Regions from separate parts of the Allobosea sp. P1_A7 genome, predicted to be linked through region 2. Evidence: riboswitches for the same ligand, from Rfam matches in the RefSeq annotation. Region 2 holds a riboswitch; the other holds the start of a gene.
What was found. Region 2 has a riboswitch for cobalamin ahead of AC1D34_RS03535 (ribonucleoside-diphosphate reductase subunit alpha). Riboswitches for the same ligand answer to the same signal wherever they lie in the genome.

Region 1 (4,809 bases), on a different contig from region 2:
CCGCCACATTTGCCATCTCATGGGGGCTCACCCTGCTCTGCCGCGGCCTCGGCCCGCTTGGCTGGCTGCCCCTCGCGCTCGTCGCCTCCAGCCTCATCGCACAGCGCAGCCTGCACGAGCATGTCGCACGGGTCGCCGAAGGACTGGAGCGGGACGGGCTCAAAGGCGGACGCATGGCCGTTTCGATGATTGTCGGCCGCAACCCCGAAACCCTCGACGAAGCCGGAGTTTCCCGCGCCGCAATCGAAAGCCTTGCCGAGAATTTCTCGGACGGGATCGTCGCTCCGGCTTTCTGGCTCGGCGTCGGCGGCCTGCCGGGCGGCGCGCTCTACAAGGCGATCAATACCGCCGATTCGATGATCGGCCACAAGACACCGCGCCACCTCGCCTTCGGCTGGGCGGCGGCGCGTCTCGACGACCTCGTCAACCTTCCCGCCTCTCGCCTCACCGCGCTGCTGCTGACCGCAGCCGCCGCACTCGACAAAACGTCAGACCCCGCCAATGCGTGGCGAGCTGTCCGACGCGATGCCCGCCATCATCGTTCGCCCAATGCCGGTTGGCCGGAAGCCGCGATGGCAGGTGCGCTAGGCCTCCGTCTGGCGGGCCCGCGCGTCTATGGCGAGGTCAGGGTCGACGACGGCTGGATGGGGGACGGCCGGGCCGAAGCGGAAGCGGCGGATATCCGGCGGGCGCTCGCTCTCTATCGGAGGGCATGTCTGCTGCTGTGGGGGCTCGCCGTTGCGGGGGCCGCTACCGCGCTCGCCCTCTAGTTCATCGGACCGGGCATCGCATCGGGAACGACGATCTCACCTTCTGTGTTTGCTTCGACTTTCCCGAAAGCCGCAACTCACGTTTCGGGTCGATGGCTCAGCCTCAGAACTCGATCCCGGCCTGTGCCTTCACGCCCGCCGCGAAGTGATGCTTGACCAGCGTCATCTCGGTGACGAGGTCTGCGACGGCGATCAACTCGGGCTTGGCATTGCGGCCGGTGACGACGATGTGCAGATCAGGGCGCCGGCTCGCCAATGTCTCGACCACCTCCGCCAGCGGCAGATAGTCGTAGCGCAGCGCGATATTGAGTTCGTCGAGCACGAGCAGGCGTATCTCCGGATCGTCCATCAACGCCTTGGCCTTGGCGAAGGCGCGCCCGGCGGCAGCGATGTCGCGGGCCTTGTCCTGCGTTTCCCAGGTGAAGCCTTCGCCCATCGTGTGCCAGACGATGCGATCACCGAAGGCGTCGAGCGCCTTGCGTTCCCCTGTCGCCCAGGCGCCCTTGATGAACTGCACCACCCCGACGCGCCAGTCATGGCCGAGAGCCCGCAGGATCAATCCGAAGGCGGCGGTCGACTTGCCCTTGCCTGGCCCCGTATTGACGATCAGGAGTCCCTTTTCGATCGTCTTGGCGGCAACCTCGGCATCCTGCACCGCCTTGCGCTTTTCCATCTTGGCCTTGTGGCGGGCGGCCTCGTCAGCATCGATCGTCATCGGAACCTCCTGCTCATTTCACCTGCATCGGCAGACCGGCGACCATGAAGATCACCCGGTCGGCCCGCGCCGCAAGCATCTGGTGCAACCTCCCCGCCTCGTCGCGGAACCGCCGGGCGAGCGCATTCTCGGGCACGATACCGAGCCCAACCTCGTTGGAAACCAGGACCACCGGGCCTCGTGCCGCGACGCAGGCCTCGACCAGTTCCCGGCTTGCAGCCGCCACATCCTGCTCTGCCAGTATCACGTTGGTCAGCCAGAGCGTCAGGCAGTCCACCAGGACAGGTTGCCCCGCGGGAACCGCGCGGATCGCCTGCGCCAGGTCCAGCGGAGCATCGATGGTCATCCACTCCTTCGACCGGCGGGCGCGGTGCTCGGCAATCCGGGCGCGCATCTCATCGTCATAGGCCTGGGCCGTGGCGAGATAGGTCCAGGGCGCTGGCACCATCTCGATCAGGGCCTCGGCATGGCGGCTCTTGCCGGAGCGGGCGCCGCCCAGAACGAGGGTGAGAGGGGAAAGGATCGCTGCCACTGCCAAACTCTCAGCCCAGGGAAGATCAGCCTAAGGAACGGACCTGGCGAGCGAAGCGAAGCAAGCCGGGACAGGCGACAAGAGATCACATCGCTTCACTGCGCTCGCAATCACGATCGCTGCATTGCACAGCACCGTGCAGATGGCTAATGATCATCGCCGACGGTGCCTCTGCAAGGAGGTGAAAAGGGAACGCGGTGCGATACCGCGGCTGCCCCCGCAACTGTAAGCGGCGAGTTTCGCGCCATCGGCCACTGGGATTGTCCCGGGAAGGCGGCGAGAGATCCGGACCCGCGAGCCAGGAGACCTGCCGTCAGCGAGTGATGCAATCCAGCGGGCTGCCGGCGGGGTGGCCAAGGAGACCGAGATGACGACGAATACGGCTTCGATCACCACCCAGGCCAGCGCTTCCGAGCGCGTCAAGGCTGTCGCAGCTGCCCTGGCACTCGGCGCAGCCCTGATCTTCACCGTCGGCTTCGCCCATTCGACCAGCGTTCACAACGCAGCCCACGACACGCGCCACACCCTCGCCTTTCCCTGCCACTGAGGGAAAGGCAACATGGTCAATCGTGTTCTCACGGTCAGTCTTCTGGCCGGGCTTCTTGCTGGGCTCCTGGTAGCAGCACTCCAGCATGTCACCACCACGCCGCTGATCCTCAAGGCGGAAACCTTTGAGACGGCACTGCGCGCAGTCGAGCTTCAGCACGCCAGCTTCACCGGCGATGCCAGGATCGTCCTTGCCCATGGCGGCGCCGACGCAGCCGACCACGCCGAGTGGAAGCCACAGGRCGGCTTGCAGCGTACGGCCTTCACCACCATCGTCACCATTGCGACCGCGATCGGCTTTGCCGCCCTGCTGCTCGGCGGCATGATCGCAGCGGGCGATGCCATCACTGAGCGGACCGCACTGATCTGGGCGGCTTGCGGCTTCCTGGCCTTCGGCCTCGTGCCGGCGACCGGGCTCGCACCGGAATTGCCCGGCAGCGCGTCAGCCGAACTGCTCCACCGCCAGACCTGGTGGATCGCCACCGCGCTCGTCACCGCCGGCGGCCTCTGGGTCTTCCTGCGGGCGGAGGCGAGCTGGCYGCGGGCACTTGCCGTGCTTGCCATGCTCGTCCCGCATCTGATCGGCGCACCACATCCCGCCGCCCCGGAGAGCAAGGTCCCTGCCGAAATCGCAGCGCATTTCGCCGCGCTCTCGCTCGCGCTCCAGGCTGCCCTCTGGCTCGCCACCGGCTTTGCCGTCGGCGTGCTCTGGCCCTGGGCGACGCGCCGTGCCGCAGCCCCGGCCAAGGCCTGACGCTGAGCGCGATCCCCCGGGATCGCGCCGGAAGCAAAGGAACCGGCCTATGCCCGAAGGCGATGTCACCATTTTCGTCTGCGTCGCCTGYCGGCGCGCGCGGGCGGACCTGCCGGAGGGTTACGACCAGCCCGGACTGGGTTTTGCCGAGGCGCTGCGCGAACGCATCGCGCGCGACGGCGGGACGCTTCCGGTCGAACCCGTCGACTGCCTCGCGGTCTGCAATCGCCCCTGCACCGTCGCCTTGGCGGCCGACGGCAAATGGACCTATCTGATCGGCGATCTCGACGCAGACACCCATATCGCCGAAATCGTTGACGCAGCTGCAAGCTTTGCAGCCAGCGCAAACGGTATCGTTCCCTGGAAAGAAAGACCCGCTTCGTTCCGCAAGGGCGTGGTCGCGCGCGTACCGCCTCTCCCGGCGCGCCAACAAGGATGAGATCATGAACGCTCCCCAAGCCCGCTCGCTGGGCAAGATCCCCTGCACGATCATCACCGGCTTCCTCGGGGCCGGAAAGACCACACTGGTGCGGCACCTGCTGGAGAATGCAGGGGGCAAGCGCATCGCCGTGCTGGTCAATGAGTTCGGCGATCTCGGCTTCGACGGTTCCTTCATCGCCGGCTGCGGCATTTCCGGCTGCACCGCGGAGGACATCGTCGAGCTGCCGAATGGCTGCATCTGCTGCACCGTCGCCGACGACTTCGTGCCGGCGCTGGAAAAGCTGCTCGACCGGCCGAACCCGCCGGAACACATCCTGATCGAGACCTCGGGGCTTGCCCTGCCGAAGCCGCTGGTCAACGCGTTCAATTGGCCGGCCATTCGGTCACGTGTCACGGTCGATGGTGTCATCGCCGTGGTCGATGGTCCGGCCGTGGCGGATGGCCAGTTCGCGGATGATCCCGACGCTCTCGCTGCGCAGGCGGCGCAGGATGCCGCGGTCGGGCACGACAACCCGCTCGAAGAAGTGTTCGAGGACCAGATCCTCTGCGCCGACCTGATCCTGCTCAACAAGAGCGACCTCGTCGATGCGGCCGGCCGCGAACGCGTCAAGGCCGAGATCGCCGCGCATCTGCCGAAGGCGATCAAGATCGTCGAGACGGCCCATGGCAAGGTCGAGCCCGCCCTGATTATCGGCCTCAACGCGGCTGCCGAGGCCGATCTAGCTGGACGCCCCTCGCACCATGAGAGCGCAGAGGACCACGACCACGACGATTTCGAAAGCCTCGATTTCGCTCTCGCCGCGGCGACCTCGCCCGAGGAGCTGGCGGCCCGCGTTGCCAGGGCCGCGGAGGCCGAGGGCGTGCTGCGCCTGAAGGGTTTTTCGGCGATTCCCGGTAAGCCGATGCGGCTCGTCGTCCAGGGTGTCGGGCGTCGGGTCAGCCATCATTACGACCGCGCCTGGGCGGCCGGCGAAGCCAAGGATGGTCGCCTCGTGGTGATTGGCCTGAAGGGCTTTGATCGCAAGTCCGTGGAGGCCGCCCTCGCGGGCTG
Region 2 (6,978 bases):
GCCGAGCATGGTCAGCGCGGAGCGCAGCTTATGGGCGCGCATCGACAGGAGGGCCATGCCGAAGGCCTCGCGCAGCCGGCCGAACGCGGCCCGCCACGAGCCACCCCGCGGCACGTCCAGCACCGGGTTCGCCTTGGAAACGAGCGCCGGGCGGGTCCTCCGATCGGAGATGATCCGGCCGTCGCTAAGCTCGATGATGCGGTCGGCTCGGGCCGCGACGTTCATGTCATGAGTGACAAGAATGATCGTGTGGCCCTCGCGGCCGAGTTCCTCGAGCAGGGTCAGCATCTCCTCGCCGCTCTTGCGGTCGAGTGCGCCGGTCGGCTCGTCGGCAAGGATGACGCGGGCCCCGTTCATCAGGGCCCGCGCGATCGAAACCCGCTGCTGCTGGCCGCCCGACATCTCGGCCGGGCGATGGGTCTTGCGGGTACCGAGGCCGAGCCGGTCGAGCAAGGCGGCTGCCCGATTGCGCCGCGGCTCGGCGGCAACCCCTGCGTAGATCGCCGGCACCTCGACATTGGCGAGTGCGGTCAGTTCCGACAGCAGATGATAGCGCTGGAAGACGAAGCCGAAATACTCGCGCCGCAGCCGTGCCAATTCGTCCGGCCCGAGATCGCGCGTCGGGCGGCCGTCGATCTCGTAGACACCGCCGGTCGGCCGGTCGAGGCAGCCGATGATGTTCATCAGGGTGGATTTGCCCGAGCCCGACGGTCCGACGATCGCAACCATCTCGCCGGCCTCGATGGTCAACTCGGCCCCGTCGAGCGCCGCAATCGCCGCTTCGCCTGCGCCGAAATCGCGCCGGACCCCGCTCAGCCTGATCAGCGGCACGCCCATGCGGTCAGAACCCGAGCGGGCCACGCATGCGGCGGGCCGCTGCGGGGGAGCCCGTGTGTGCGATGACGACACGCTCGCCCGCTTTCAGCCCGGAAGAGATTTCCGCGACGATCTTGTTGTCGAGCCCAACCCTGACTTTGCGCGGCGCGGGCTTGCCATCGTCACCGACGACATCGAGCCAGGGCTCTCCGCCCCGGCGCCTGATCGCCGTGGACGGCACGGTGACGACGCCCTGCACCCGCCCGACGACCACCGTTACCTGGACCGTCATCGAGGTCAGCAGCCTTCCGTCGGAGTTGGGCACCTCGAACAGCGCGTTGTAGTAGATCGCCGAGGAGGTCGAGGAGGCGTTCGTGCCCGAAGAGGCCGAGGCGCTGCTCGTATTCTGCGTCTTCAGCGTATCAGGCGCCGGTTCGACAAAGGCGATCCTGCCAGGGAAGCGCCGATCGGGCGCGCCGAGAACGCTGAACAGGGCCTCTTGGCCGGCCTTGACCCTGAGCACGTCTGCTTCCGAGATCTTGGCCTTGACCGTCATGGTCGACACGTCGCCAAGCACGATGATGGTCGGCGCGGATTGCGCCGCGTTCACCGTCTGGCCTTCCTGCGTCACGATGGCCAGTACGGTGCCCGCCGCCGGAGCTGTGATGCGGGTATAGCCGAGCTTGGCGCGGGCGGTCTCGACCTTGACGCCGCCGGAAATGATCTGGGCGTCGAGCGCCGCAATCTGGGCGCGGATCGTGCGCACCGTCATCTCGGCCGATTCGTAATTGTCGCGGGAGACCGCGTTCTGGCCGAGCATCTGCTTCTGACGGGCAAGCACGGATTCGGCATAGGCGAGGCTGGCGAGGCGCTCCTCGCGCTGCGCCTGCAGCACGGCGAGCTCGGCCTCGGCCGAGCGCAGTTCATTCTGCTGGGTGACGCCATCGATCTCGGCGATCAGGTCGCCCTCGCTCACGTTCTGGCCCAGGGCCACCTTGAGCGAGATCAGCCGGCCGGAGACCTGCGCGCCGACGCTCACCTGCCGGATCGGCTCCAGCGCGCCGCTGGCCAGCACGACCTCTTCGACATCGCCCATCGTGGCGGCGACCGTCGGCAGTTGAATCGCGGCCGGCTGCGGCGCCTGCTGCGAGCGCAGGGCATAGCCACCCGCCCCCAGCATGCCCAGGACAAGCAGCAGCATGAAGGCACGGCGCGACGTCATGGGCTTGGGACCTCCAGGGAGACAGCACGCAGGCGGGGCCCCTGCGGCGGATCCTCGACGCGCGGGCGGGAGACCTCGACCGGCCGGAGCCAGCCACCGCCAAGCGCCTTGTTGAGGGCGATGAACCGGGTCGCCAGCGCGATCTGGCTCTGAATCCGCGAATCCTCGGAGCTATACTGCGAGCGCTGCGCATCGAGCACGTCGAGGAAGCTGGCGCCGCCCGACTGGTAGAGCGCCTGGGACAGCTGCGCCGCCTGACCGGAAGCCGCAGCCGCCGTCGACAGGCTGGCCAGCCGCAGTCGCTCCTGCCGCAATCCAACCAGTGCGTCCTCGACATCCTGCAGGGCGCTCAGCACAGCGAGCCGAAGCGCCGCATCCGACTGGTCGCGCCGGGCGCGCGCCACATCGACCGCGGCAGCGAGTTCGCCCCCATTGAAGATCGGCACGCTCAGCGATGGGCCGATCGACCAGCCGATCGCGCTGTTCTTCGCGAGGTCGCCGAGCTTCAGCGCCGAGGTCGAGATATTGCCGGTCAGGCTCACGGAAGGGTAGCGAACCGCCTCGGCCTGGCCGATCCGTGCCGTTGCCTGGGCGAGACTGCGCTCCGCCCGCCGGACATCCGGCCGGTTGCGCAGCACGTCCGCCGGGACGCCGGCTCGCGGTGGCGCGGGCGTCGCCGGCACCTTCGCAGCGCCGGTCAAGCGCGAGCCCATGGCGGATGGCGGGCGGCCAACCAGCACCGCGATACGGTGCTGGGTCTGGGACAGCGCGGTTTCAAGGGCCGGAATCTGCGCCTCGGTGCTCGCGACCTGCGCCACCGCCCTCGCCGTATCGACCGCCGAGACATCGCCGGCCTGGAAGCGGACCCGCGTCAGTGCCTCGGTCACCCGCTGGGTTTCGACCGTCCGCTTGGCAAGCACAATGCGCGCCTGGTAGCCGCGCGCCTCGATGACAGCCGAAGCGACATCCCCAATGAGCGTCAGCAGTACTCCGTCGAGATCATCGTCGGCGGCATCGACGCCATAGGTCGCGGCTTCGACGGCGCGGTCGCGCCCGCCGAAGATGTCGAGCTCCCAGGAGGTGTCGAAGCCCGCGCGGAAGCTGTTGCTCATGCCGTTGCCGCCCCCTGAATCGGAGCTTGTGGCGTAACGCGAACGCGTTGCCGATGCTGAACCATTGACCTGAGGAAACAGCGGCGCGATCGCCTGGACCCGGCTCGCTCGCGCTTCGCGAATCCGCGCCTTCGCCTGGGCGACATCGAGATTGCCTGCAACCGCTTCGGTCACGAGCCCATCCAGCACAGGATCCTTGAATTGCCGCCACCACTCCGACCGAGCGGGAGGCCGCGCAGCCGAAGCGGCGCCATTCCATTGGGTGGGCAGATCCTGCGTCGGCGCGACGTAGTCGGGGCCGACCGAGCAGGCGCCAAGGCAGAGCAGAACAGGCAGCGCGAGCAGCCTCGTCCAATCCGATATCAGCCTGTCGCGAGAGTGCATCCCGTCCATGTCCGCCGCATTGGCGACCTTTCCATTCCAGGCGGAAAGAGCGCAGATCGGCGGTCATAGGCGCCGTATTTCAGAATGATTCCAAAGACGAAGACCCCGCGGAGTGCCGATCTCTGGCGATCGTGAACGCCTACAAAGCGGCCTCGCGAATTGCAAGGCGCCAGCCCCGCGAAAGCGGTTCGTCGACGTCTGAGCCAGGACCAACTCGGGCTGATCCGGCAGCCAGCGCGGCCGCGATACCATCCGCCGCGCTCTCGACGGCTGAGATCGGCCATCGGGTGGTCCGGCGCAATGGCTCTCCTTCTTCGCTCCGGGCAAACAACCCGGCGAACCGCGACAGTGACACGATGGAGCAATCCACCCGACGGGGCCAATCGAAGACATAAGGACCCTTTTGTCGTCATGCGCGCATTGCGCCGTTCAGTCCTCGTCGCGTCTCCGAAGCAGATAGGTATCCATGATCCAGCCCTTTTCCTCTCGCGCTTCGCGCCGGATGCGCTCGATATCGCCCATCACCTCCGAGAGCTTTCCGGCGATCAGAATCTCGTCCTTGGTGCCGAGATAGGCGCCCCAATAGATATCGAGATCTTCACCCGCGACACTCTTGAAGGCCTGGTCCCCGTCGAGCATGACGACCACACTATCGAGGTTATTGGGAAAGCCTTCCGCGAGTTTGCGTCCCGTGGTGATCAGCACGGGCTCGCCAATCCGGTTGAGGGCGACCCGGTGTCGCGCCGCAAGGGCCTGCACGCTGCTGATGCCCGGGATCACATCGTATTCGAGAGCGAAGCCCCTGGCGCGAATATGCTCGACGATCCGCAGCGTGCTGTCATAGAGCGTCGGATCACCCCAGACGAGGAAGGCTCCGCATTCACCGTCCCCGAGTTCTTCCGTGAACAGGCCCTCGTAGTCATGGGCAATACGCGCATGCCACTCGTCGACGCTGCCACGGTAATTCGTTCCGGCGGGGGCACGCTCCGGGATCGGCACCGGAACCAGGCGATAATCCGATCCTTCGATGAAGCGCTCGCAGATGTCCTTCCGCAGCCGTCCGAGCTRGGCCTTGTCTGTCCCCTTGTCGGGAATGAAGAAGACGTCGGCCTGGTTGAGGGCGTTGATCGCCTGGACCGTGACATAGTCGGGATTGCCGGCACCAATTCCGATGATCAGGATCTTGCGCATTCGGCCTCCATGTCGGGGCTCAGATGGCCCACCGTTCGGCAGCCATAGCACGTGGGGCGACAGCGCGAGCAGCTGCGCCATGACGCCCTCGAGGCCGATCGCCGCATAGTTCGACCACTCCRCGCTCTTCACAGGCCAACGAATAGGCCGTGGCAAGCTGTTGACAGAATTGTCGCGATATCCACTAGATATGGTGGTCACGGTCTCTCGAGTCGCAAGATCGAGAGCTAAGAGGGAAGCCGGTGCGAAACCGGCGCTGCCCCCGCAACTGTCAGCGGCGAGTACTTGTCCAGACTATCAGTCACTGAGGCCGCCAGGCCTTGGGAAGACGGGACAAGAGCGATGACCCGCGAGCCAGGAGACCTGCCGCGACAGCAGAATCGTCCTCGGGCGGGGTGTCCCGGTGGATCGCTTGGTCATGTCTGCGGGCGCTCGTCGCTGCGACATTCTCCGTTGCGACTCCGCCTGGCCTTTGCCCCCTACAGATTGGGGTTTGAAAGCCGATGTCCCTCGCGACCGATACCATCCGCCCTGAGACGTTCAGCCCGATCGCATCGCAAGGCAGCGATGCGCGATCGACCGCGGAACCGGGCTACCAGGTGATCCGCCGCAACGGCAGCGTCACCCCGTTCGACGCCTCCAAGATCAGCGTCGCTCTGACCAAGGCCTTTCTGGCGGTCGAGGGCAGCAGCGCCGCTGCCTCGCGCCGAATCCACGACATCGTCGCGGAGTTGACCCAGCAGATCGTCGCCGGGCTGACGCGGCGCGCCGATGCCGGCCGTACCTTCCATATCGAGGATGTGCAGGATCAGGTCGAACTCGCGCTGATGCGCAGCGAACACCACAAGGTCGCCCGCGCCTATGTGCTCTACCGCGAGGAACGAGCCCAGGAACGGGCCCGCGCCAAGGCGGAAGCGAAGCCTGTGGTCGCCTCCGCGCCGGTGCTGCGCATGAAGGCAGCCGACGGCGCGCTCGTGCCGCTCGATGGGGCTCGCCTCGCCACGGTCATTCGCGAAGCCTGCGCCGGGCTCGACGGCGTCTCGGCTGAAGCCGTGCTGAGCGAAGCGCAGCGCAACCTCTATGACGGCATCAGTCAGGATGAGCTGGCGCAGGCGCCGATCCTGGCTGCGCGCACCCTGGTCGAGACCGAGCCGAACTATTCCAAGGTCTCGGCTCGCCTCCTGCTCGACAAGCTCCGCCGCGAGGCGCTGAGCTTCGTCTCCGGTCGTCCGGAACAGGCGACTCAGGCAGAAATGTCAGTACGTTACGGCGACTATCTCCACGCCTATGTGAAGACCGGCATCGCCAACGAGCTGCTCGATCCCGAGCTTGGACGCTTCGATCTCGCCCGCCTTGCGGCTGCGCTCAAGCCGGAGCGCGACCTCCAGTTCGATTATCTCGGCTTCCAGACGCTCTATGACCGCTATTTCCTGCATGTCCGAGGCAATCGCTTCGAGCTGCCGCAGGCCTTCTTCATGCGTGTCGCGATGGGTTTGGCGATCCGCGAGATCGACCGCGAGGCCCGGGCGATCGCCTTCTACGACCTGCTCTCCTCCTTCGACTTCATGGCCTCGACGCCGACCCTGTTCAACGCAGGAACCCTCAGGCCGCAGCTCTCCTCCTGCTTCCTGACCACGGTGCCGGACGATCTCGACGGCATCTTCAAAGCGGTGAAGGACAACGCCCTGCTGGCCAAATATTCCGGCGGGCTGGGCAATGACTGGACGCCTGTGCGTGGCCTTGGCGCTCATATCAAGGGCACCAATGGCGAGAGCCAGGGCATCGTGCCGTTCCTCAAGGTCGCCAACGACACCGCGATCGCCGTCAACCAGGGTGGCAAGCGCAAGGGCGCGGTCTGCGCCTATCTCGAAACCTGGCATGTCGACATCGAGGAGTTCCTCGATCTGCGCAAGAACACCGGCGACGACCGCCGCCGTACCCATGACATGAACACGGCGAACTGGATCCCCGACCTGTTCATGCAGCGCGTCGCCGCCGGAGGCCAGTGGACGCTGTTCTCGCCCGACGAGACGCCCGACCTTCACGATCTCTACGGCAAGCCGTTCAAGGCGGCCTATGAGGCCTATGAAGCCAAGGCCGAGCGCGGCGAGATCAAGGTGTTCAAGCGCCTCAACGCGCTCGATCTCTGGCGCAAGATGCTGACCATGCTGTTCGAAACCGGCCATCCCTGGATGACCTTCAAGGATGCCTGCAACCTGCGCTCGCCGCAGCAGCATGCCGGCGTGGTGCATT

Region 1: it holds a riboswitch for cobalamin, as region 2 does, so the genes downstream of both, AC1D34_RS14995 (CbtB domain-containing protein) here and AC1D34_RS03535 (ribonucleoside-diphosphate reductase subunit alpha) in region 2, are expected to answer to the same signal.

The regions. Positions count from the first base shown of each region.
Region 1 is NZ_JBFTZN010000074.1:4,514-9,322, forward strand. It holds gene cbiB (adenosylcobinamide-phosphate synthase CbiB) at 1-770, shown strand, start outside; gene cobO (cob(I)yrinic acid a,c-diamide adenosyltransferase) at 874-1,485, opposite strand; gene cobU (bifunctional adenosylcobinamide kinase/adenosylcobinamide-phosphate guanylyltransferase) at 1,499-2,023, opposite strand; cobalamin riboswitch at 2,164-2,346, shown strand; gene AC1D34_RS14995 (CbtB domain-containing protein) at 2,385-2,564, shown strand; gene AC1D34_RS15000 (CbtA family protein) at 2,577-3,317, shown strand; gene AC1D34_RS15005 (DUF1636 family protein) at 3,367-3,756, shown strand; gene cobW (cobalamin biosynthesis protein CobW) at 3,761-4,809, shown strand, end outside.
Region 2 is NZ_JBFTZN010000013.1:29,135-36,112, reverse strand. It holds gene AC1D34_RS03555 (MacB family efflux pump subunit) at 1-837, opposite strand, end outside; gene AC1D34_RS03550 (efflux RND transporter periplasmic adaptor subunit) at 842-2,038, opposite strand; gene AC1D34_RS03545 (efflux transporter outer membrane subunit) at 2,035-3,534, opposite strand; gene cobF (precorrin-6A synthase (deacetylating)) at 3,964-4,725, opposite strand; cobalamin riboswitch at 4,909-5,110, shown strand; gene AC1D34_RS03535 (ribonucleoside-diphosphate reductase subunit alpha) at 5,229-6,978, shown strand, end outside.